DNA from 3 places in the Pseudoalteromonas sp. SWYJZ98 genome. Region 1 is predicted to be linked to each of the others. Evidence: predicted binding sites of a transcription regulator. Region 1 holds the regulator's gene; each other region holds the start of a gene.
The links. Region 1 encodes LexA, which represses DNA repair genes until DNA is damaged. Its sites were predicted from a motif close to TACTGTATNNNNATACAGTA; they were not measured.

Region 2: I6F10_RS05690 (YebG family protein) is a predicted target of LexA. The motif match lies at 3,994-4,013, and genes of this name have one in related genera.
Region 3: ruvC (crossover junction endodeoxyribonuclease RuvC) is a predicted target of LexA. The motif match lies at 2,528-2,547, and genes of this name have one in related genera.

Annotation. Positions count from the first base shown of each region.
Region 1 is NZ_JADYXA010000042.1:11,918-19,103, forward strand. Features, by position in the region: gene I6F10_RS17045 (DnaJ C-terminal domain-containing protein) at 1-99, shown strand, start outside; gene I6F10_RS17050 (chaperone modulator CbpM) at 99-419, shown strand; gene I6F10_RS17055 (hypothetical protein) at 494-1,219, opposite strand; gene I6F10_RS17060 (hypothetical protein) at 1,533-1,913, shown strand; gene I6F10_RS17065 (PaaI family thioesterase) at 1,914-2,354, opposite strand; gene lexA (transcriptional repressor LexA) at 2,522-3,139, shown strand; gene coxB (cytochrome c oxidase subunit II) at 3,623-4,765, shown strand; gene ctaD (cytochrome c oxidase subunit I) at 4,765-6,357, shown strand; gene I6F10_RS17085 (cytochrome c oxidase assembly protein) at 6,357-6,887, shown strand; gene I6F10_RS17090 (cytochrome c oxidase subunit 3) at 6,923-7,186, shown strand, end outside.
Region 2 is NZ_JADYXA010000005.1:67,014-74,199, reverse strand. Features, by position in the region: gene I6F10_RS05705 (MlaA family lipoprotein) at 1-167, shown strand, start outside; gene I6F10_RS05700 (EAL and HDOD domain-containing protein) at 315-1,541, opposite strand; gene putP (sodium/proline symporter PutP) at 1,873-3,351, shown strand; gene I6F10_RS05690 (YebG family protein) at 3,625-3,942, opposite strand; gene I6F10_RS05685 (ComEA family DNA-binding protein) at 4,256-4,552, shown strand; gene I6F10_RS05680 (DUF6170 family protein) at 4,577-4,879, opposite strand; gene dsbB (disulfide bond formation protein DsbB) at 4,881-5,399, opposite strand; gene fadR (fatty acid metabolism transcriptional regulator FadR) at 5,944-6,657, shown strand; gene I6F10_RS05665 (peroxiredoxin) at 7,020-7,186, shown strand, end outside.
Region 3 is NZ_JADYXA010000002.1:46,079-53,264, reverse strand. Features, by position in the region: gene ruvB (Holliday junction branch migration DNA helicase RuvB) at 320-1,327, opposite strand; gene ruvA (Holliday junction branch migration protein RuvA) at 1,335-1,952, opposite strand; gene ruvC (crossover junction endodeoxyribonuclease RuvC) at 1,955-2,479, opposite strand; gene I6F10_RS01905 (ABC transporter permease) at 2,610-5,111, opposite strand; gene I6F10_RS01900 (ABC transporter ATP-binding protein) at 5,101-5,814, opposite strand; gene I6F10_RS01895 (arylesterase) at 5,815-6,438, shown strand; tRNA gene I6F10_RS01890 (tRNA-Pro) at 6,549-6,625, shown strand.

The DNA of each region.
Region 1 (7,186 bases):
GTTAATCCAACATCTGTTGATGATACCAGTAAAAAACTTTGGGAAGAATTAGCCGAAAAAGCTCACTTTGATCCCCGTAATAACTGGAGCAAGCCATAATGCAAATTATCGTGACACAAAAAGATGATTTACTTACTAGCAAAGAGCTATGTTTGAGTAGTGATATTAGCGAAGCAATTTTATATGAGCTAGTTGAGCACAATATTGCGGTTCCAATTGAGGGGGAGCACGTTACGCAATGGCAATTTACGGTATCTGCAGTGACCCTAGTTAAAAAAGCAGCCCGTATTCAACAGGACTTTTCGTTAGATTGGTCTGCAATAGCTTTAGTTCTACAATTGCTGGATGAGCGTGATGAGTTAATTTCCGAAAACGAAATGTTAAAGCGACATTTGAGTCGATTTAAACACTTGGAATAAAATCTGCCCTTAGGTACTTCCTAGGGCGATTTACTCTTTGATGAGCATGCGCTAGCTCTCAAAAACCAATATGCCTACTTTGATTTATTCTTACTTTTGATTCGGATAAATCGTTTTAGTCGTATATTTTGCATAAGTAGTAATATTCCACTTAGACAAAAGAGTACGCTGGTTGCTGCAAAACTAATAAGCAGTGGATTATTCAAATCCTCTCGTTCATCGTAATCCATAATGTGTAACATCCAAAAAAAGTCAAATATTCGCCATAGTGTGCTGCGAACGGTAATAACTTTGCCGTTATTTTCTGACAAGTACAGTGTTGTGTTAAATGTGTCGTCAAATTGGACCTGCCAAACATTGGTTTTATATCCTACTTCTCGCATACCTAGCTTTAGTAGTACAGCGCTTGTTACTTGAGCGTCAATAAGTAAGTGTGCTTTAGCATTTGCGGTAATTTGTATTTTAGTTGGCGGTTCAAATGGTCGGCCTGTTATGCCATTGAAGCTTTGCTGCTCGTTATTACTAAAGACAGTAATAAGTGGTGTAGTTAAGAAGTTCTCAAAAATTATTTGTGTTGGATTAACCACCTGAGAGGCAATATCGTCAAGGGAGGCAACATAATCAGCCTGCGTAAATGGGTTATTAAGAGTACGTGTTGCAAGATGCTCCCCATGAACTTTATCAAGAGGGATTGCACTCATAATTAAACCACCTAGTAACCATGCTAAAATTTGTAGTGCTAATAAATAACCTAACCATTTATGTAACTTGCGAGCATGTTTAAATATTTTTTTATTCATGTTTTAGTCTTATTATTTTTAGAGGCTAGTTTATTACATTAATAGGATAAGTTACTGCGACATTTTGTCGCAGTTTAAACTATAGCTTACTGTAATCATTTAAAAATAAAAAAGATTACACTTAAATTCCTAACATGACTTATCTGTTTAATTGAGCTGAATATTTGATATCCAGCTAGCTTTAAATGCTAAAAAATACTTAAAAGCTGCGAAATATCCATATAAAGTGGTTAATAGAGCATAGTTGATTTGGTATAACGGTAAAACTGCGTTAAAGTTTGCAATGAAATTATTAGAGGATAAATACGAAACGATGTCGGAAATTCAATTTTTAAATGTAGATCTTGAGCTTGAATCAAAGCAAGATATTAGTTTGCTAGTGGCGGACTTGAAAAAAGTCGCGACGATTTTACATTATGACAAAGACGAATACCGTCAACTAGCGCGTATTGAAGCTACAGGTGAGGTGAGCACACCTGATAAAGCCATAAACCATATATGTGAGCTTATTGAATCGTGTTCGCGTAACGCGCTAAAGCAATGGTTAAGCTGTTCACGTAGAACGTTTGATATTGGTTTTGAATCAGGGACTTCTCCTAAGTGCTTTAATCAAGCCTTAGATGCAGATACATTATTGCGTATATCTGCGATTGGTGCGGGTATGGAAATTACCATTTACCCAATCGAAAAGTAACTATCTTCGCTCTACGACTGCTGCGGTCATTTTTGATACGCAGCACAGCTCATTGCGGCTATTTGTAATTTTTATTTCCCATACTGAACTACGTTTGCCAATATGAAACGCTCTTGCCGTTGCTGTTAAAGTGCCGTTGCGAGATGCTTTTAAATGACTTGCGCTAATTTCCTGCCCTACACAGTAAAATTTAGTAAAATCGACAACAAAGTTAGCGGCATAGCTGGCAACTGTTTCGGCAAGTACAACGTTAGCTCCGCCGTGAACCATCCCCATTGGGTTATGATGCTCAGGAATTGCCGGCATTGTGGCAACCAAATAATCATCGCCAATTTCTGTGACTTCTATCCCCATAGTTTTCATTAATGTTCCTTGGCCATTAATGCCTTGTTCTAACTGCTTGCACAGCTCTAAGGTGATGGGCTGGTACCAAATACTCATAATGTCTCCTTTGCATTTTTAATCATTTATAAACTTAGCTTTAGTTATATCCCTAAAATGTACACAAGTGAAATTACTTTAGCTATTTTAAGGCTTAATTTAAATTTGCGATTTTTATTTAACTGTATATACTCACAGTTAAATATACTGTATGGAAAACCAGTTGTATGCGACCATTAACGAACCGCCAAGCTCAAATACTCGAACTAATTAAAGTTTTTATTAAAGACACTGGTATGCCTCCTACACGTGCTGAAATAGCGCAAACATTAGGTTTTAAAAGTGCCAATGCTGCTGAAGAACATTTAAAAGCACTTGCTAAAAAAGGCGCAATTAAAATGAAACCAGGTGCAAGCCGTGGTATTCAATTAATTGAAGAAGAAGAGCCAGAACAATTAGGTTTACCGCTTATAGGGCGTGTTGCTGCTGGTTCACCTATTTTGGCGCAAGAGCACGTTGAAAGTCACTGCAAAATCGATCCATTAATGTTTAAACCGGCTGCAGATTTTTTACTACGCGTTAACGGTATGAGCATGAAAGATATTGGTATTATGGATGGTGATTTACTTGCTGTACATCGTACTCAAACCGCTGAAAACGGACAAGTTGTTGTTGCCCGCCTAGACGAAGACGTAACTGTAAAACGTCTTGAGAAAGCGGGTCGTAAAGTATTACTTCATGCTGAAAACGACGATTTTGACTCTATTGAAGTAGATCTTGAGAATGAGTCTTTTAATATTGAAGGCTTAGCCGTTGGCGTTATAAGAAACGCTGATTGGATGTGACTTTAAAAATAGCTTTTAAACAAGCAGTTTTATAAATGCGTACTAACTAGTACGCATTTTTGTTTTAAAATTTGTACTAAAAATAGGGCGTAAACAGCCCACTGACTATTTAAGCTGTAAACTTTTTTGCACTTATATTTTCCCCCTCCGAATGCGTTAAACCCCTTTGTTTTGCTCATATTTTGAACTTTCTGTTGCCCAGTTGATTACCGATTTTTTATTAATTATTCAATATCACCTGATTGTTTTTTATACTAAAACTTGCTTGTTGTTCGTTTTTTAGCTAATTGTTAATGCGCTGAGCTAATAATAACTCACAGCTTTTTAGTTTTGAGAACACACAATATACATAAACTCGTTGTTGGCGCAGCAAAACCAATCAATATTAAATAAGATTGGCTAAAAAAATAAAAATAACGAATTGGCGTTTAAGCCGTATGCCTCTTCGCTTTGCATTCGCAATAGCATCAAAGGAGCCGTCACATGGGTAAACTGACCTCTACCTTGTGGCTTATATTATGTGTTTTTTCGCACCCAGTTTTGGCTAACAGCCAATACAATATGCGCAAAGGCGTAACCGATATAAGCAATAATGTATATCAGCTGCACATGACCATATTTATAATATGTTGTGTGATTGGGGTGATAGTGTTCGCAATTATGTTTTGGGCACTTATTCATCACCGTAAATCTAAAGGGGCTGTACCTGCCCAATTTCACGAAAGCACTAAAGTAGAAATACTTTGGACTGCAATTCCGTTTGTTATTTTAATTGCTATGGCAGTACCAGCCACTAAAACCCTAATTGCAATGGAAGATGCCAGCAAAGCTGATCTCACTATTAAAATTACGGGTTCGCAATGGAAATGGCATTATGAATATATGGGTGAAGATGTAGAGTTCTACTCTATTTTATCTACCCCGCAAGATGAAATCGCGAATCTTGCAGATAAAAATCCTAACTACTTACTTGAGGTTGATAAGCCTCTTGTACTGCCAATAAATCAAAAAGTACGATTTTTAATGACTTCTGACGATGTTATTCACTCTTGGTGGGTACCTGATTTTGCAGTTAAAAAAGATGCTAACCCCGGCTTTATAAACGAAACATGGACGAACATAAACGAAGAAGGTACTTACCGAGGCCAATGTGCTGAGTTGTGTGGTAAAGACCATGGCTTTATGCCCGTTGTGGTGGTCGCTAAATCTGAGGCTGATTTTAAAACATGGCTTGCAGATGAAAAGCAGGCTAAACAAAAAGCAGCATTAGCAGATGCCGCATTACTTGATAAAACCCTCCCAAAAGAAGAATTAATGACTTTAGGCGAACAAGTATATATGGCTAATTGTGCTGCATGTCATCAACCTACTGGCATGGGGTTACCGGGCGTATTTCCTGCACTTAAAGGCAGCCCGATAGTGCTTGGCGATATAAAAGATCACATTGATGTAGTTATCCATGGACGACCCGGTACGGCAATGCAAGCTTTTGCCAAGCAGTTATCTATAAAGCAATTAGCTGCGGTTATTACTTATAAACGTAATGCGTGGGGTAATGATACGGGTGATGTTATTCAACCGAGTCAAATACAGACAGCACTTGATGCCAAAGTGGAGGCGAACTAATGAGTAGCATAGTAGAACAACCTAACGCCAATGAAGCTCATCATGCTCATCACCCAGCTAAAGGTTTTAAACGCTGGCTTTACACAACTAATCATAAAGATATAGGTAGTTTATATTTAATTTTTTCGCTGACCATGTTCTTAATTGGTGGCGCAATGGCCATGGTGATCAGGGCTGAATTATTTCAACCAGGTTTACAGTTGGTCGACCCTCACTTTTTTAATCAAATGACCACAGTGCATGGTTTAATTATGGTGTTTGGTGCGGTTATGCCCGCCTTTACAGGCCTTGCTAACTGGATGATACCACTTATGATTGGCGCGCCAGATATGGCATTGCCAAGAATGAATAACTGGAGCTTTTGGATTTTACCGTTTGCGTTTTTAATCCTATTGGCATCGTTATTTATGCCTGGTGGGGGTCCTGCATTTGGTTGGACTTTTTATGCACCACTGTCCACAACATACAGTAATGATAATACTGCATTGTTTGTATTTGCCGTACATATTATGGGAATTAGCTCAATAATGGGCGCAATCAATGTGATTGTAACCATAGTGAACTTACGTGCCCCCGGCATGACATGGATGAAGTTGCCCTTATTTGTATGGACGTGGTTCATTACTGCCTTTTTATTAATAGCGGTAATGCCAGTGCTTGCAGGGGCTGTCACTATGGTACTTACCGATAAGTATTTTGCGACCAGCTTTTTTGATGCCGCAGGCGGTGGCGACCCGGTGATGTTCCAACACATTTTTTGGTTTTTTGGTCATCCCGAAGTATACATAATGATTCTTCCTGCCTTTGGCATTATATCTACAATAGTACCTACCTTTTCTCGTAAAAAACTTTTTGGCTATGCCTCAATGGTATACGCCACATCCTCCATAGCACTATTGAGCTTTATTGTATGGGCTCATCATATGTTTACTACTGGGATGCCGGTAGCTGGCGAGTTGTTTTTTATGTACGCGACCATGCTTATATCGGTACCTACAGGAGTAAAAGTATTTAATTGGGTTGCCACAATGTGGAAAGGCTCAATAACTTTTGAAGTGCCAATGCTTTTTAGTATTGCGTTTATTGTGCTGTTTACCTTGGGTGGTTTTTCGGGATTGATGCTGGCAATTACACCTGCTGATTTTCAATATCACGATACTTATTTTGTAGTGGCGCACTTTCATTATGTATTAGTAACAGGGGCTGTATTTTCGATAATGGCAGGTGCTTATTATTGGCTGCCTAAGTGGACGGGCAATATGTTTAATATCACATTGGCTAAATGGCATTTTTGGCTATCGCTGGTGAGCGTGAACGTACTGTTTTTTCCTATGCATTTTGTAGGGCTTGCCGGTATGCCGCGTCGAATTCCCGATTATGCTCTTCAATTTGCCGACTTTAACGCAATCATAAGTATTGGTGGGTTTGCCTTTGGTTTATCGCAATTGTTGTTTGTAGCTGTGGTAATTAAATGCGCGCGTGGCGGTGATAAAGTGCCTGCAAAAGTATGGGAAGGGGCAGAAGGCCTTGAGTGGGAAGTTGACTCTCCAGCGCCATATCATACTTTTTCTACGCCGCCGGTTATTAAGTAATGACACACGCACCGCTACTCAAACGTTTGGTACTTATTTGCATAGGCATGTTTGCCTTTGCCTTTGCTTTAGTACCTTTGTATGACGTGTTTTGTGATGTAACAGGGCTTAATGGAAAGCCTTCGCTTGAGCAAGCAGAGCAAAGTACACAAATAGTACAAAACCGAGAAGTCGGCGTTAGCTTTACTACTCACGCACAAAGTGGTGCACCGTTTGAAGTTAAATCAAAAGAATACAGTGTAGTGGTAAAACCCGGTGCAATGCGTGAAGTAATGTTTAGTGCTAAAAATAACAGCAATCTAGATAAAGTAATGCAGGCTGTACCATCAGTCTCACCAGGTAAAGCGGCAAAGTATTTACATAAAATAGCCTGTTTTTGCTTTGATCAGCAACCTCTAAAAGCAGGGGAAGAGCTTGAATTTAAATTACTTTTTTATGTTGATACCGCATTGCCAAGCGATATTGAAGAATTAACTTTATCTTATACCGTATTTGATATTAGTGAACAGCTGGTGGCAAGTAATAACTAGCTTTTTAAACTAGTGTGAAACTAGGAGTAAATAAAATGAATCAAGAATATGAGCATTATTACGTACCAGAGCAAAGCCCGTGGCCTATTGTAGGTGCTGTTGCATTGTTTTTTATTGCAGTAGGGGCGGGCTTGACTGTTATGAGTGTAGGTAAAGAAGGTGGTAGCGGGGTTTATCTGCTTTATGCCGGTATTGCTGTACTTGTGTATATGTTGTTTAGCTGGTTTAAAAATGTAATTAGTGAATCAGACCAAGGTTTGTACTCAGCACAAATGGATCGCTCATTTAGACAAGGTATG
Region 2 (7,186 bases), on a different contig from region 1:
GTGCATCATTAATCCCACAAGAAGGGCTATTAAATGATTCACTTGATCCGTACTTATTTGTAAAAGATATTTACTTCCAGCGTCAAATTTATGAGCTGTACGATGGCAACCCACCTATAAAAGAAGAGCCAGCTGATTTTGATGAAGACTTTTTAGAAAGTTTATAATTGAAGCCAATAATAAAAACGCCAGCTAAATGCTGGCGTTTTTATTGACTGTTTATATATAATCTGAACTTTGGCTAGAGAAAAATAAACTTAAGTATCATTATGATTCAATATATTAGTAAATACCTTAACCAGAGTTCGGGTTACTTATTTTTCGTTAACTATTAACTGCATTTGCTCATTAACCCAAGTGAGTGCTTCATGATAGGCATCAGGAACTTTTTCACCTAGGTTTAGCTCTTTCGTTAATTCGTTTGCGGCTGACCAGTTAGCTTGTTCATAATACTTAACTAAGTTTAAATATTTTGCCAGCAAGCCTTCATCGTTTAATAACGCTGCTTTTATGTCATTCGAAAGTGGAAGCTTTTTCATAACGCTTTCCATACTCTCATCTAAAATAGCATCCATAAGAGACATCATACCGGTTAAAAATGCCATGCCGGTATCTTTAAATTGTCCATGGGATATAGCGAGTAACTCACCAAAACGAGCGCGCGTAAGCGATAGCCTAATTAGCTCTACAGGTTTATCTGCTGATACTTGCGCTGCAAATAATAATGATAATAGTTTTTTAATTTCGTTAGCACCAAGCACTATAAGGGCTTGCTTAATGGTACTTATTTCAGCACGCCTTGCAAAGGCAGCAGAATTTGAATACCTAAGTAATTTGTAAGATAGGTTTACATCACGCTCAAACACATCAGTGATTTTTTTAAGATCCATATCAACGCTTGATGTTTCGTAAAGTAATTCAGCTAATGCCATTTCTGAAGGCGGTAGAGCCTTACTTTGTACCATTTCAGGTTTTGAGAAGAAAAATCCTTGGAAATAATCAAAACCAAGCTCTAGAGCTTGTTGGTAAATTTCATAGGTTTCTACTTTTTCGGCAAGTAACTTAATATGCGAGTGCAGTTTTAAATCATTAAGAACCGTTTTTATTGTATCTATATCAGATGCTAAAAAATCTATTTTAATAATATCAATAAATGGGTAAAAATGACGCCATACAGGTTGATGAATATAGTCATCAAGAGCAATAGTGTAACCTTTATCTTTTAAATCTTTAACGATAGCTAATAAACGCTTACCAGGCTGGATAGTTTCAAGTATTTCTACAACTATAGTGTCTTTACCTAGTAGTGTAGGGTAACCCTTTGATAGTGTTTCTAGGGTGAAGTTTATATAGGCAGGTTTATTGTCGGTTAAATCTTCTAAACCAAAATTAAACTGGCTACCCTCTATAAGTCGTGTTGTTGCCTCGTCACCGTCTATATCGGGAAATACGTTATCAACGCCATCGCGAAATAAAAGTTCATACCCGATGAGCTTTTTATCTCTGTCTAAAATAGGTTGGCGTGCAGCGTAAAAATACATAAACAGTTCCGTAAGAGTAATCTAATTAGTTATTGTAATAATATATGGCAAAAGACTCAAAATAGCATTACGTATATTTGCTAGATTAATAAATTATCATTAAAAATTAAGGTCTTTCTAGTATTTAATTTATTATATTTCACCAATTCGCTTTAAAATTATTCAACATGAGTATTTTTGTATCAGGTGAGGGCAGCAAGTTGGAGATTTTATTATCAAGCATGATATAGTCAGCGAGAATGGTTTTTACCCCAATAGTGTCTTAACTATAAAATTTTAAGAGTCATTATTTGGATTAAAGCCTATTATTAATAATTATGCGGAGGCTAATTTGGAAACAGGAATGATTATTTCACTAGCATTATATTTTATTGTAATGTTAGGTATCGGACTATATGCATATAAGCAATCTACTGACGATGTATCTGGTTACATGTTAGGTGGACGAAATCTATCTCCAAGTGTAGCTGCACTGTCTGCAGGTGCATCTGATATGAGTGGCTGGATTTTAATGGGCCTACCTGGTGCGATGTTTGTTACTGGTTTTAGTAGTACATGGATAGCAATTGGCTTGGTGATTGGTGCTTGGTTAAACTATTTGTTAGTTGCACCGAGATTACGTGTTTACACTGAAAAAGCAAATGACTCTATAACCATCCCAGATTACTTTTCAAATCGCTTCAATGATAAATCCAACCTATTACGTGTTGTATCAGCTGTGGTAATTATTGTTTTCTTTACTCTTTATACTTCATCTGGTGTTGTCGCTGGTGGTAAATTGTTTGAAAGCTCATTTGGTTTAACTTATGAGATGGGTTTATACATTACAACGGGCGTAGTTGTTTTATATACCTTGTTTGGTGGTTTTTTAGCTGTCAGCTTAACTGACTTTGTGCAAGGTTGTATTATGTTCATTGCACTTATTCTAGTACCAACGGTTGCATACTCTTTGCTTGAACAACCTTTAGAATCAACTTTACATAGCGTAAATCCAGATATGCTTAACTGGATTGGTGCAGGTTCTGCATTAGGTATTATTTCTGCAATGGCTTGGGGTTTAGGTTATTTTGGCCAACCACATATCATTGTTCGTTTTATGTCGGTGCGTAGTGTTAAAGATATGCCTAAAGCACGCCGTATTGGTATGACATGGATGATTGTTGCTGCCATTGGTGCTGTTGGTACTGGTATATTTGGTGCAGCTTATACTTATGAGAACAACATTGTAGTTGAAGATCCTGAAACAATTTTCTTAATTCTTTCTGAGTTGCTGTTCCACCCACTTATTGCTGGCTTTTTACTTGCTGCAATTTTGGCTGCGATTATGAGTACTATCTCATCTCAATTATTGGTTAGTTCAAGTTCATTAACAGAAGATTTCTATAAAACATTCTTACGTAAAGATGCCAGTGATAAAGAGCTAGTTGCTGTTGGCCGTATTAGTGTTGCCGTAGTTGCTATGTTCGCTATTTATTTGGCTTACGATAGAGATAGCTCTATATTAGACCTAGTAAGTAATGCGTGGGCTGGCTTTGGTGCTGCGTTTGGACCACTTGTATTGTTTAGCCTTTATTGGAAACGCATGAACTTTGCTGGTGCGTTAGCTGGTATGTTAGTAGGCGCATTTACTGTGCTAATTTGGATATATGGACCATTTACTATCAATGGTGAAAGCTTAAGTAGCTTTATGTACGAAATAGTACCTGGCTTTATTTTAGCGAGTATTGCAATTGTTGTTGTTAGCTTAGTAACAAAAGAGCCAGAGCAAAACATCACTGTTTTATTTGATGAAGTAGAAAAAGAGCTTTAATTAGCAATTACTACTTATTTTAAAGTGAGTAGTAATTAATACCAATCCGCAATAATACTTAATCATTTTGCGGGGCTAAACGTGTTGCTACCGGCGTTAAAAAATTCTCATTTAGTACAACTAAATATCGAATTTTTGCCTAGCTATCAACACGTTTTTCCACCCTCAAAGAGATCACTTAATTAAGCGAATTGGTATAATAAAAAAGGGAGCAACTTAGTTGCTCCCTTTTTTATTTAGTTTGTCCCGTTCGAGGAGGGAACATTCTATGAATTAACTTACTTTTTTATCGTTGTTATCTTCAATTGATGCAACGTTATCTGACTTTTTACTTTTTGCTGGCGCTTTGGTAACAACTGGATCTTTGCCGCCCTTTAATATGGTCATAAAGTCATCTTTGCTTTTCGCTATTTCTAAAGCAAGTGATTCAATTTGTTGCTCACTAAGCGGTACGTCTACCTTTTCTAGCATTAGCTCAAGTGATTCTGCTATATCGAGCATCTTATCATAAGCATCAGCTTCTTTTTTGGTAGTAAACGTCATACGCTCGACTCCGTTTCGTTCTACAACATATTTAACAACAACAGCCATGATTTCTCCTGCAAAATTGCTTGGCACCGTGGTTTGTAAAAACCATTAGATTACTGTTTTTATGTACAGTAATGGTTTGGGCGTAAATTTGCAAGCGCGAAGTATTAATTTTTAGGTGTCTTAAATTTGACAAAAAACGGTAACTTTACTTTAGTTAAGCAATCACTTGTTGTACCAGCTGCATTTTCAGGATTTCGGATCATAGTGATAATGCGTTTAGGTACACTTTAAATGATGAGCTTTTCAGTTCCTTACTTTTTGGTTTTCCTGAGCAATATTCAAAATTAAGAAAAGAAGAATAGGGACAAGTTTGATGAAAACGTTAAAAAATTTATTCATAATAAGCTTATTATGCTTACTACCCGCGACTACCGCGTATGCACAATTATCAGAAGTAACTAAGCAAATGCCTCAAGTTGAGACAATTAGTATAAATAATGCCGATGCAGAGAAGCTTGCTAAGCTACCAGGTATAGGTAAGAAAAAAGCGCAGGCAATAGTGGACTTCCGTGAAGAAAACGGCGAATTTAAAAGCGTCAGTGATTTATCGCAAGTTAAAGGAATTGGTAAAAAACTATTAGCCAAATTAGAGGGGAAAATTTCACTTTAATAGCAGTAGATAACAATCAGGGCGCTATGCGCCCTGATTAAATTGTTTTAATGCATCGCTTAAGTGTTTTTTAGCAAAGTTGATTTCAATAGGTGTTGTTAAAAGTGGGTAGCAAAGTCCGCCGAGTATCAAAAACGGGATTAATATCCAACCTTTAAATACTGTGAATATTAAAAATAGTGGACTTAGTAATATTAATTTAATAATACGTAGTAACACTTTATCAGTTGGCGATAACATACTTAAAGAAAGTGCTATTACGTCCTGACGCTTGCGTACCTTTAGGTGCTTAAGCTCATCTAATTGGCTTGAAAAAAATGTGAACATATCAAATCGACTTTTTAATTAATAAACGGCCAATAACTATAATAAATAGTGTTAGTGAGAAAATCCCAAATATAATTTCCATCCAAGCAGGCATGCTCAAACCAACAAATTGCCAATCTATATTTCCACAATCCCCGGTCGCCTGAAAAAAGCTAGGTATCCATTCATGTAACGGCATAAACGATGGGAAGTTTGGTTCAAACTCACAGCTAAATGCAAAAGGGTCCGTGGTGGTTTGCATATCAATATGCTCGCGAGCAATTAAATATCCCCAAACACTCGATACACCCCAAATTACATACGCTAATATACGAACTGCTTTGCTCTGTGGTTTAGTCGAACCTACAATTCCTGCGCCTAATAGACCCAGTACGGCTGTACGTTGATATATGCACATTATGCAAGGCGCCAATCCCATTTGGTATTGAAAGAAAAGGGCGGTCACTTCAAGTAAAAAAACGATAGCTGTAAATAAAAGCCAAGGGGTACGTTGGGTGGGTAATTGCGCAAGCCAGTTCATAAAAATTCCGCGTTTAAATAAGACGTTAGATTATGACCTAGGATAATGTATGCGGCAACAAAAAGGAAAAAAAAGCTACCGAAGTCGCTTTTTATAAGATGAAATTTTTGACCACTCAATGCAGCCTCAGCAGAGGCTACATGACGCTCGACTTAGTTCCCATTGATACATAAGCTTAGTTATATCGCTTACTTATACAACATTGGTACATTGCCTAATCAATTCTTTAAAGTTGCGGTTAGAACGCTCTGTTGCATAGGTGTTCCTTTTTAATGTACTTATGTGTTTTAAGTTGATTCAGCTAGGTATGGTGTAAATAAAAAATACCAATAATTACAATGTATCTACAATGAATATTGCTCTGTATATTTATACATTGTAGCTATATTAGAAAAACCTAAATTTTATTATTTATTAATCTTTAATTTCTACTCATTTGCTTATTAATATACCTGACTTTACTTGTTAGTTATGCTTCCTCTGGTACAATCAGTCAGTTATTCGTGTAAAACGATGAGTGTTGATTAATTCGAGTGGGAACTGGATGAGAATTTTTAAAGCGAAAAGCCCAGCAGGATTTGCTGAAGAATATATAGTTGAATCTATTTGGAACGGCGATTTCCCTCCAGGTTCAATTCTACCTGCCGAGCGAGAACTTTCAGAGTTAATTGGTGTAACAAGAACGACCTTGAGAGAAGTATTACAGCGTTTAGCACGTGATGGTTGGTTAACAATTCAGCATGGTAAACCAACAAAAGTAAATAACTTTTGGGAAACGTCTGGCTTAAACATTCTTGAAACATTAGCGCGCTTAGATGAAGACAAGATGCCAGAGCTGACAGATCAGCTTTTATCTGCACGTACTAATATTAGTGCTATTTATACACGTGCTGCAATTAAGTTAAATCCTGAACGCGTGATTGAAATTTTATCACAAAGCCATGAGCTAGAAGACACCGCTCAAGCATTTGCTGACTATGATTATAAAGTGCATCACGAATTAGCCGTTGCGGGTAATAACCGTATTTATGTATTAATACTTAACGGCTTTAGAGGCTTTTATTCAAAGATTGGTTGTCATTACTTCTCTGATGCTGGAACTCGTGAACTTGCTCGTCAGTTTTATAAAGATTTAACCATTTTGGCAGAAAAGAAAGAGCATGATGGTGCTATTTCTATGATGCGTAAATATGGTCATCAAACAGGTGAGATTTGGCAAAAAATCCGTGGTGATATGCCCTCAGATATAATGGACTAAGTCTAAGCGAGAAACCTGCATTTGCAGGTTTTTTTATATCTGTAAAATTTAGCGCCACCGTATATGAAATTCTAAAAAGTTTAATGCATAAACCACTTCGATATTTTTAAAATTTCTACTTAGTTACAACGCAACTTACACTTTAAATTAGACCTATTATTTAAGCATATTAGCGCAAGTTGCAAGTGTTCGTTATTTTCGATTGCTCACATCGTTAAATGCGATTGTTCTTTTGTAGTGAATAACTTTAGAATACCAATTAATTATATGTATGCGCTATTGGTTTTTAATTTTTAGCGCCCATATAAGTACCAGCATTGCGAAAGCAATTGAAAACAAACTCAAAATATTTGGAGAATAAAATGGGTGTATTAGTAGGCCGCCAGGCACCAGACTTTACCGCTGCAGCTGTTCTTGGTAACGGTGAAATTGTAGATAGCTATAACCTTCATGAAACAATTAAAGGTAAAAAAGCAGTTATCTTCTTTTACCCACTAGATTTCACGTTTGTATGTCCTTCTGAACTTAT
Region 3 (7,186 bases), on a different contig from region 1:
TTTGCCCGCATTTTTTGCGGGCTTTTTTTTGCCTGCAATTTGGAGCACTACATACTTTATTTATAAACTAATAATTGCCCTGCCTATTTTACAATAAGTAATTCGGTTACTAGTTTGAATGGTACGCAGGATAGCTTCGCGAGTCTTAACGCCCTGTGAATTAACAGTTAACTATAAAGCATATAGGTATTTTGAAATAACATTTGCAACAGTGTGTTGAGGTTTTGGGTAAAATACCTGCAGGATAAATATGTCAAAGCAAGGGATACCAAGTCAGTTACCTGCTGTGCAATAAACCACAGCAAGTAATATGTATAGGCTAGTCTTTTTTAGGAAGTAAACCGAAATGATGGTATGCGCTATCAGACACTATTCGCCCGCGTGGAGTGCGCTGAATAAATCCTTGCTGGATCAAAAATGGTTCTATCACATCTTCAATTGTTTCTCGCTCTTCACCAATAGCAGCCGCTACATTGTCGAGCCCGACAGGGCCGCCCATAAATTTTTCAATTATGGCGAGTAAATATTTGCGATCCATATAGTCAAAACCACTTTTATCTACGTCAATCATGTCAAGCGCTTGCTTAGCTACTTCGGCGTTTACTGTACCGTCAGATTTTACCTGTGTGTAATCACGTACACGGCGCAATAAGCGGTTAGCTATACGTGGTGTACCGCGCGAACGCTGTGCAATTTCGGTTGCGCCATCGTCGCACATTTCTAAACCTAGATAATGTGCAGAGCGCCCTACTATATGCGACAAATCTTCTACAGAATAAAACTCTAATCGCTGCACAATACCAAAACGGTCACGTAGGGGCGATGTAAGCGAGCCTGCTCGGGTGGTTGCTCCAATAAGTGTAAATGCAGGTAGGTCTAATTTAATAGAACGCGCAGCTGGGCCTTCACCAATCATTATATCAAGCTGGTAGTCTTCCATTGCGGGGTAGAGTATTTCTTCAACTTGCGGGCTGAGTCTGTGTATTTCATCAATAAACAGTACATCGCCTTCCTCTAAATTTGTGAGCAGCGCAGCTAAATCGCCTGCTTTTTCAAGTACAGGGCCTGATGTTGTTTTAATACTTACGTGTAATTCGTTGGCGACAATATTTGCAAGCGTGGTTTTACCAAGCCCTGGTGGGCCAAATATTAATAAATGATCGAGCGCTTCACCACGGGTACGAGCAGCTTCAATAAAAATTTCCATTTGCTGCTTAACATGAGGCTGGCCTCTGTAGTCAGCTAAAAGTTTTGGCCTTATAGCACGATCTATAGAGTCTTCATTTGTTTTTTCAGTCGCGTCAATTAAGCGATCCGCTTCAATCATGGGTTACTCACAACATAGATTTTAAAGATTCTCTAATAAGAACCTCAGTAGACATATCGGGTTTGCTTATCGATTTTACTGCTTTTTGAGCTTGTGGCAATTTATAACCTAATGCAAGCAGTGCCGATACGGCATCATCGGCTGCGTTATTAGCTATTGTCGCATCGCTCATTGGCTCTATTACTGCGCTGTCGCTAAATGGCGTAAATAAATCATTACCCCAATCTTTTAGTCTGTCTTTCATTTCGAGTACTAAACGCTCGGCTGTTTTTTTACCGACACCCGGTAATTTAACTAGCGACGTTGAGTCTTCGTTATTTACACAACTTACAAATTGCTTTGCCGACATGCCCGATAAAATAGCTAAGCCAAGTTTTGGCCCTACGCCATTTGCTTTTAATAGCTCTCTAAACAAGGCACGTTCAACTTTATTATTAAAACCAAATAACAGTTGAGCATCTTCACGCACTACAAAGTGAGTGTAAACAATCGCGTTTTCACCAATCTTTGGTAAATCGTAAAAACAGGTCATTGGCATTTGTACTTCGTAACCGACACCACTTACTTCGAGTAATATCTCTGGTGGCTGTTTTTCGACTAAAATACCATTTAAGCGGCCTATCATAGTTATTTCCTTAGACGTCCTCTAACGGTTTTGCTTGCGCTACCCGCTAGTTTAATTAAATTTTGTTCTGAGTGAGCGTGACAAATCGCAATAGCGAGTGCATCAGCTGCATCGGCTTGTGGCGTGCCAGGCAACTTTAAAATATTTTTTACCATGTGTTGCACTTGTGTTTTATCAGCGCCGCCGTTACCTACTACTGCTTGCTTAATTTGTCTAGCTGAGTATTCAAATACGGGTAAGTCGGCCATTGCTGCACCCACAATCGCAGCGCCTCTAGCTTGACCAAGCTTTAAAGCAGAATCGGGGTTATGCGCCATAAATACTTTTTCAATGGCAAAGGTTTCTGGCGAAAACTGCTCAATAAGCTGTGTAATGCCTTGATAGATCATTTTAAGCCTAACCGGAAAAGGATGATCGGCTAACTTAATACAACCACTGCCTAAGTATGTAAATTTAGAACCTTGGTGGGCAACAACACCATATCCGGTCAAACGTGAACCAGGATCGATCCCTAAAATAATGGCCAAACAGCACTCCATTGTTATTATTTTTAAATTACGCTAATAATGCCAGAGCACTGTATAAATTACCAGTACAAAGAAAAACAAAAATGCCCACGTGTTAGGTGGGCATTTGCAGGAGCATGTTAGTTTAAGCTTACCCTAGGGCACGCACTAATCCTTGGGTGTTTTGTTTTAGTGTTCGGGCAATCATTAAATAACCTAAACCCGCTACAAATACACCGCCAGCTACCGGCCCAATAATCCATATGTGCGGGTGTAGCTTACCGGCTAAATCAAACATTTGTTGTTGCACAATTAAAAGCGCTATATCACTAAAAAATGCGGCAACTAAGCCAGCTAAACCGCCAAGTAATAAAAACTCGTACAAGGTCGCGTTTTTAATTAATCGGCTTTTAGCGCCAAGTGTTCGCAGTATTACTATTTCCTGCATACGCTCACCTAAACTAGCTTGCACTTGCGATATAAGTACAAGCGCGCCACACAGCACAACAATTGCAAGTACAAAGCCAATGGCGAGTGATACTTGCGAAATAGTTGTTTGTATTTGCTTAACAAAGTTATCAATGTCAATTGCTGTAATAGTAGGGTAAGTACGCAATAACTGGCTAAAGTCACGCTTTTGATCTGGATTTATACGTACCGACGAAATATACGTTGCCGGAAAATCTGCAAGTACATCTGGGCTTAAAATAATAAAAAAGTTAGGTTTAAGCGTGGCCCAATTAACTTTGCGCACACTGGTAATTTTAGCATCGAACGACTGCGAACCAATTAAAAATGTTAGCGTATCGCCTATCTCAACATCTAAACGCTCAAGCATCGACTCCTCTACTGAGGCTTCAGCCATCGCATTTTCACCAAACCACGTGCCTTGTGTTACTTCATTTTGGTCAGGCACATCTTTAAGCCATGTAAGATTTAGCTCGCGGCCAATACCTGCACGTGCTTCTTCGTCTTTTTTCTCGTTGTCTTGCAGCGATACTGAACGTGCTACCAACTCGCCATTCACCGCATTTACGCGCCCACGAATAGTGGGATAAAACTCTGATACTTGAATATCTTTTTGAGCTAAATATTCATTAATTGGCTCAAGCTCATTTTGCGTAATATTAACTAAAAACGCATTAGGCGCATCGGCAGGAAGTTGCGACTGCCAATCAGATATCATGTCGTTTTTAAGTACCACTAAAAACAGCAGTAATTTAATCGCTAACGAAAAACTAATTAACTGTACCGCGTTCACATTTGCACGCTTTTGAATAGATGCAATTGCAAGCGACCAACTGTTACCTGGCTTAAGCCCTAATTTTCGACCGCCACCAAATATTAATTTAGATATCAAAAACAACACACCAATTAGCGCAAGCGTTGAGGCAAACAAAATAAGCGTTATTTTTATGTTGTTACTAAATAACCACATTAATAAAAACACAGTTAGCGCACTCATGCCTAAGTGCACACGACTTACTGCCAACTTGTCACCTAAGTTACGGCGCAGCACTCTAAGCGGTGGAATATCAAATAAATCAAATAACGGTTTAATAGAAAACATAACGGCACAAATTACGCCAGTGCTTATAGCCACCAGCCAAGGTTTAAAGCCACCTAAAGGTAGCTCTGTGCCCATACTTTTTGATAAGTAACTTGTTGCTATTTCTTGCAAGCCATAACCAATTAACAGCCCAACACTTACCGCCATTGCACATACAAGCAATAAATGGAGCATGTATATTTTGCGGATCATTGAACGGCGACCGCCTAGCGTTTTCATCATCGCTACTGGATCGTATTGGCGTTCACAATAACGTTTTGCTGAAACGGCTATAGCCACTGCGGCTAAAATAATACCTAATAGGCCGGCAAGTAATAAAAAGCTCTCTGCACGGTTTAAACTATTTGAAATAGGTGATTGACGGTCTTTAACGCCGTACCATTGTTGGTTTTCTTTCATTTGTGGTTTAAGCCACTCATAAAAGCTATTTATATCGGCCTCACTACCTGCATAAAGTTGGCGATAATAAACACGACTACCTGGCTGCACAACTTCGGTTTTTGCCACATCGTCAATATTAATAAGCACGCGGCGGCTGCTTGAAAATACATTAAATGGCGCATCGGGCTCTTCTACAATAACTTTTGAAACATTAAATAATGCAGCACCAAGCTCTACTTGCGCGCCTATATCAATATTTAAACTGTAAAATACTGATTCACTTAGCCACACATTACCAGGCGTTGGTCCGCTATTAGCAACCTTAGTTTCACCTGTTAAGGTATCTTTAACTTTTAACTGCCCTTTTAACGGGTACGCATTAGATGCCGCTTTTACTGAGCTAAACTGCATTTCATCATCGGCAAACAACATAGTGTCGAAGTACACCATTTGCGCCGTTTTTAAATTTTGGCTCTGTGCTTTAGTAATAAAAGCAGTGTCGAGAACATGATCGCTTGCAAGTACACGGTCTGCTGCAATAAAAGCACTGCTTTTTTGCGCAATACTTTGCCCTATTCGCTCAGTAACCATAGACAGTGTAAGCACGGTTAAAACAGCAAGGGCGATAGCTGCGCTTATAACTGTTAGCTCACCACGGCGAAATTCTCGCGAAAATAACTTAAGCGCTAACTTAACCCACATTAGCAACGTCCTCTACTTGGCTTTTTACCAGTAAGCCCGCTTCTATTTGAATAATGTGCTCACATTTTTGTGCAAGCCCTTCATCGTGAGTAACCAAAATAAGCGTAGTGCCGTGTTGCGTGTTTAAATCAAATAATAACGATTCAATCATTTTACCGTTTTTGCTGTCTAAATTAGCCGAAGGCTCATCAGCAAATAGTATTTTAGGCGTACCAATAAATGCTCGCGCAATAGCAACACGTTGTTGCTCACCACCAGAGAGTTGCGACGGGTAATGATCAATTCGATGGCTCAAGCCTACTTTTTCAAGTAATGCAATTGCTTGCTCTTTTGCATCACTTTCGCCAGCAAGTTCTGCTGGTAGCATAACGTTTTCTAGTGCAGTTAAGCTTTGTACTAACATGAACGATTGAAACACAAATCCAATTTTAGCCGCGCGCAGTGCAGCGCGCTCTTCTTCATCTAAATTGTGTAATGGCTCGCCATCTAAAAATATTTCGCCGCTGCTTGCGGTATCCAACCCTGCTAATAAACTGAGTAACGTTGATTTACCAGAGCCCGACGTGCCAACAATAGCAACAGACTCGCCATGCTTGACATTAAAGCTGATGTCGCTGAGGATGGGCAGCTCACCTTCAAAGGTAGAGACTACTTTAGACAAACCATTAACCTGAATTATATTTAATTGAGAAAGCGCTGACATATGACTCATTCAATCCTTCGTTTAGTATTCATTTTATTTTTAGTTATCAAACCGCTGAGCGCAGCAGCCGACAACACGATTTTAATACTCGGTGACAGTTTAAGCGCAGCCTACGGACTTCAACAAGAAGAAGGCTGGGTAAAATTGTTACAAGATAAATACGATGACGAACAAGCCGACATTGAACTTATCAACGCCAGTATTAGTGGCGAAACATCTGGTGGAGCCCTACGCCGTTTAGATGCATTGCTTGAGCAATACGAACCCACTCATGTACTAATAGAGCTTGGCGCTAACGACGGTTTACGTGGTTTTCCAGTTAAAAAAATGCAAGCTAACTTAACGTCTCTTATTGAAAAAAGCCAAGCAGCTAATGCGATGACCGCCTTAATGGAGATTTACATTCCCCCTAATTACGGTCCGCGTTACAGCAAAATGTTTACAGACACTTTTTCGCGCGTTAGCGAAGAAACAAATGCGCATTTAATGAACTTTTTTATGCTCGATGTTGCTGGTCAACCTGAGCTAATGCAAAACGATAGTTTACACCCTAACAAAAAAGCTCAGCCATTAATACGAGATGAGATGTATGACTCGATCAAAAAGTGGTTAAATAAAGACTAGCCAATTAATACACCGCAAGAGTGCCTTTTTAGGTCTCTTGCGTAATAAACACCCAAACAAACAATCGCTTATTGATTTTTAAAAAAATACACGTACTATTGCATACAAATCGGTATGTGGCGCAGCTTGGTAGCGCACTGTCATGGGGTGGCAGGGGTCGAGAGTTCGAATCTCTCCATACCGACCATTTAAATCAACATCTTACCTCAATTTATAAAACTCTCGTTAAAACCTAAACTGCTCCGTGTAGCCAATATGTAGCCACTCTTTTCTTTTTTATAGTCGGGAATTAAAAAATTTATCTCCTTAATCGTTCGCGCGTACTGGTTGCGAATTTCCCTTTTACGGTGTCTGAAAATACCCTAAATAAACTTAGCTAGTTTCGTATATTGCTCTAAGCTATTTCTTAGCCCCCATACGCCAGAGAAGCCGTTTCTTTGTAGATACCTGAATAAGCTTTTACTAGTCCAAGTATTACCCCAGCTTGTCTTAATGCCTTTATTATTCAGGTAATTGACTAAAACACGGTAACCAGGATTTTTGTATCGACTGGATTGGTTAATCAGCTCCACCAGCGTTTTAAAAATTAGCTTATCGTTATTAATTTTATGTGATGTATTCATATATCCCCCAGTATGAGTTCTTATTATACCCTTTCTTAGCTTAGTATCATGCGGATATGACCTACTAAAAAGTACATTAAATATCGCTTTATAATATTAAATTTAAATAGCTTGAATTTGCCTCG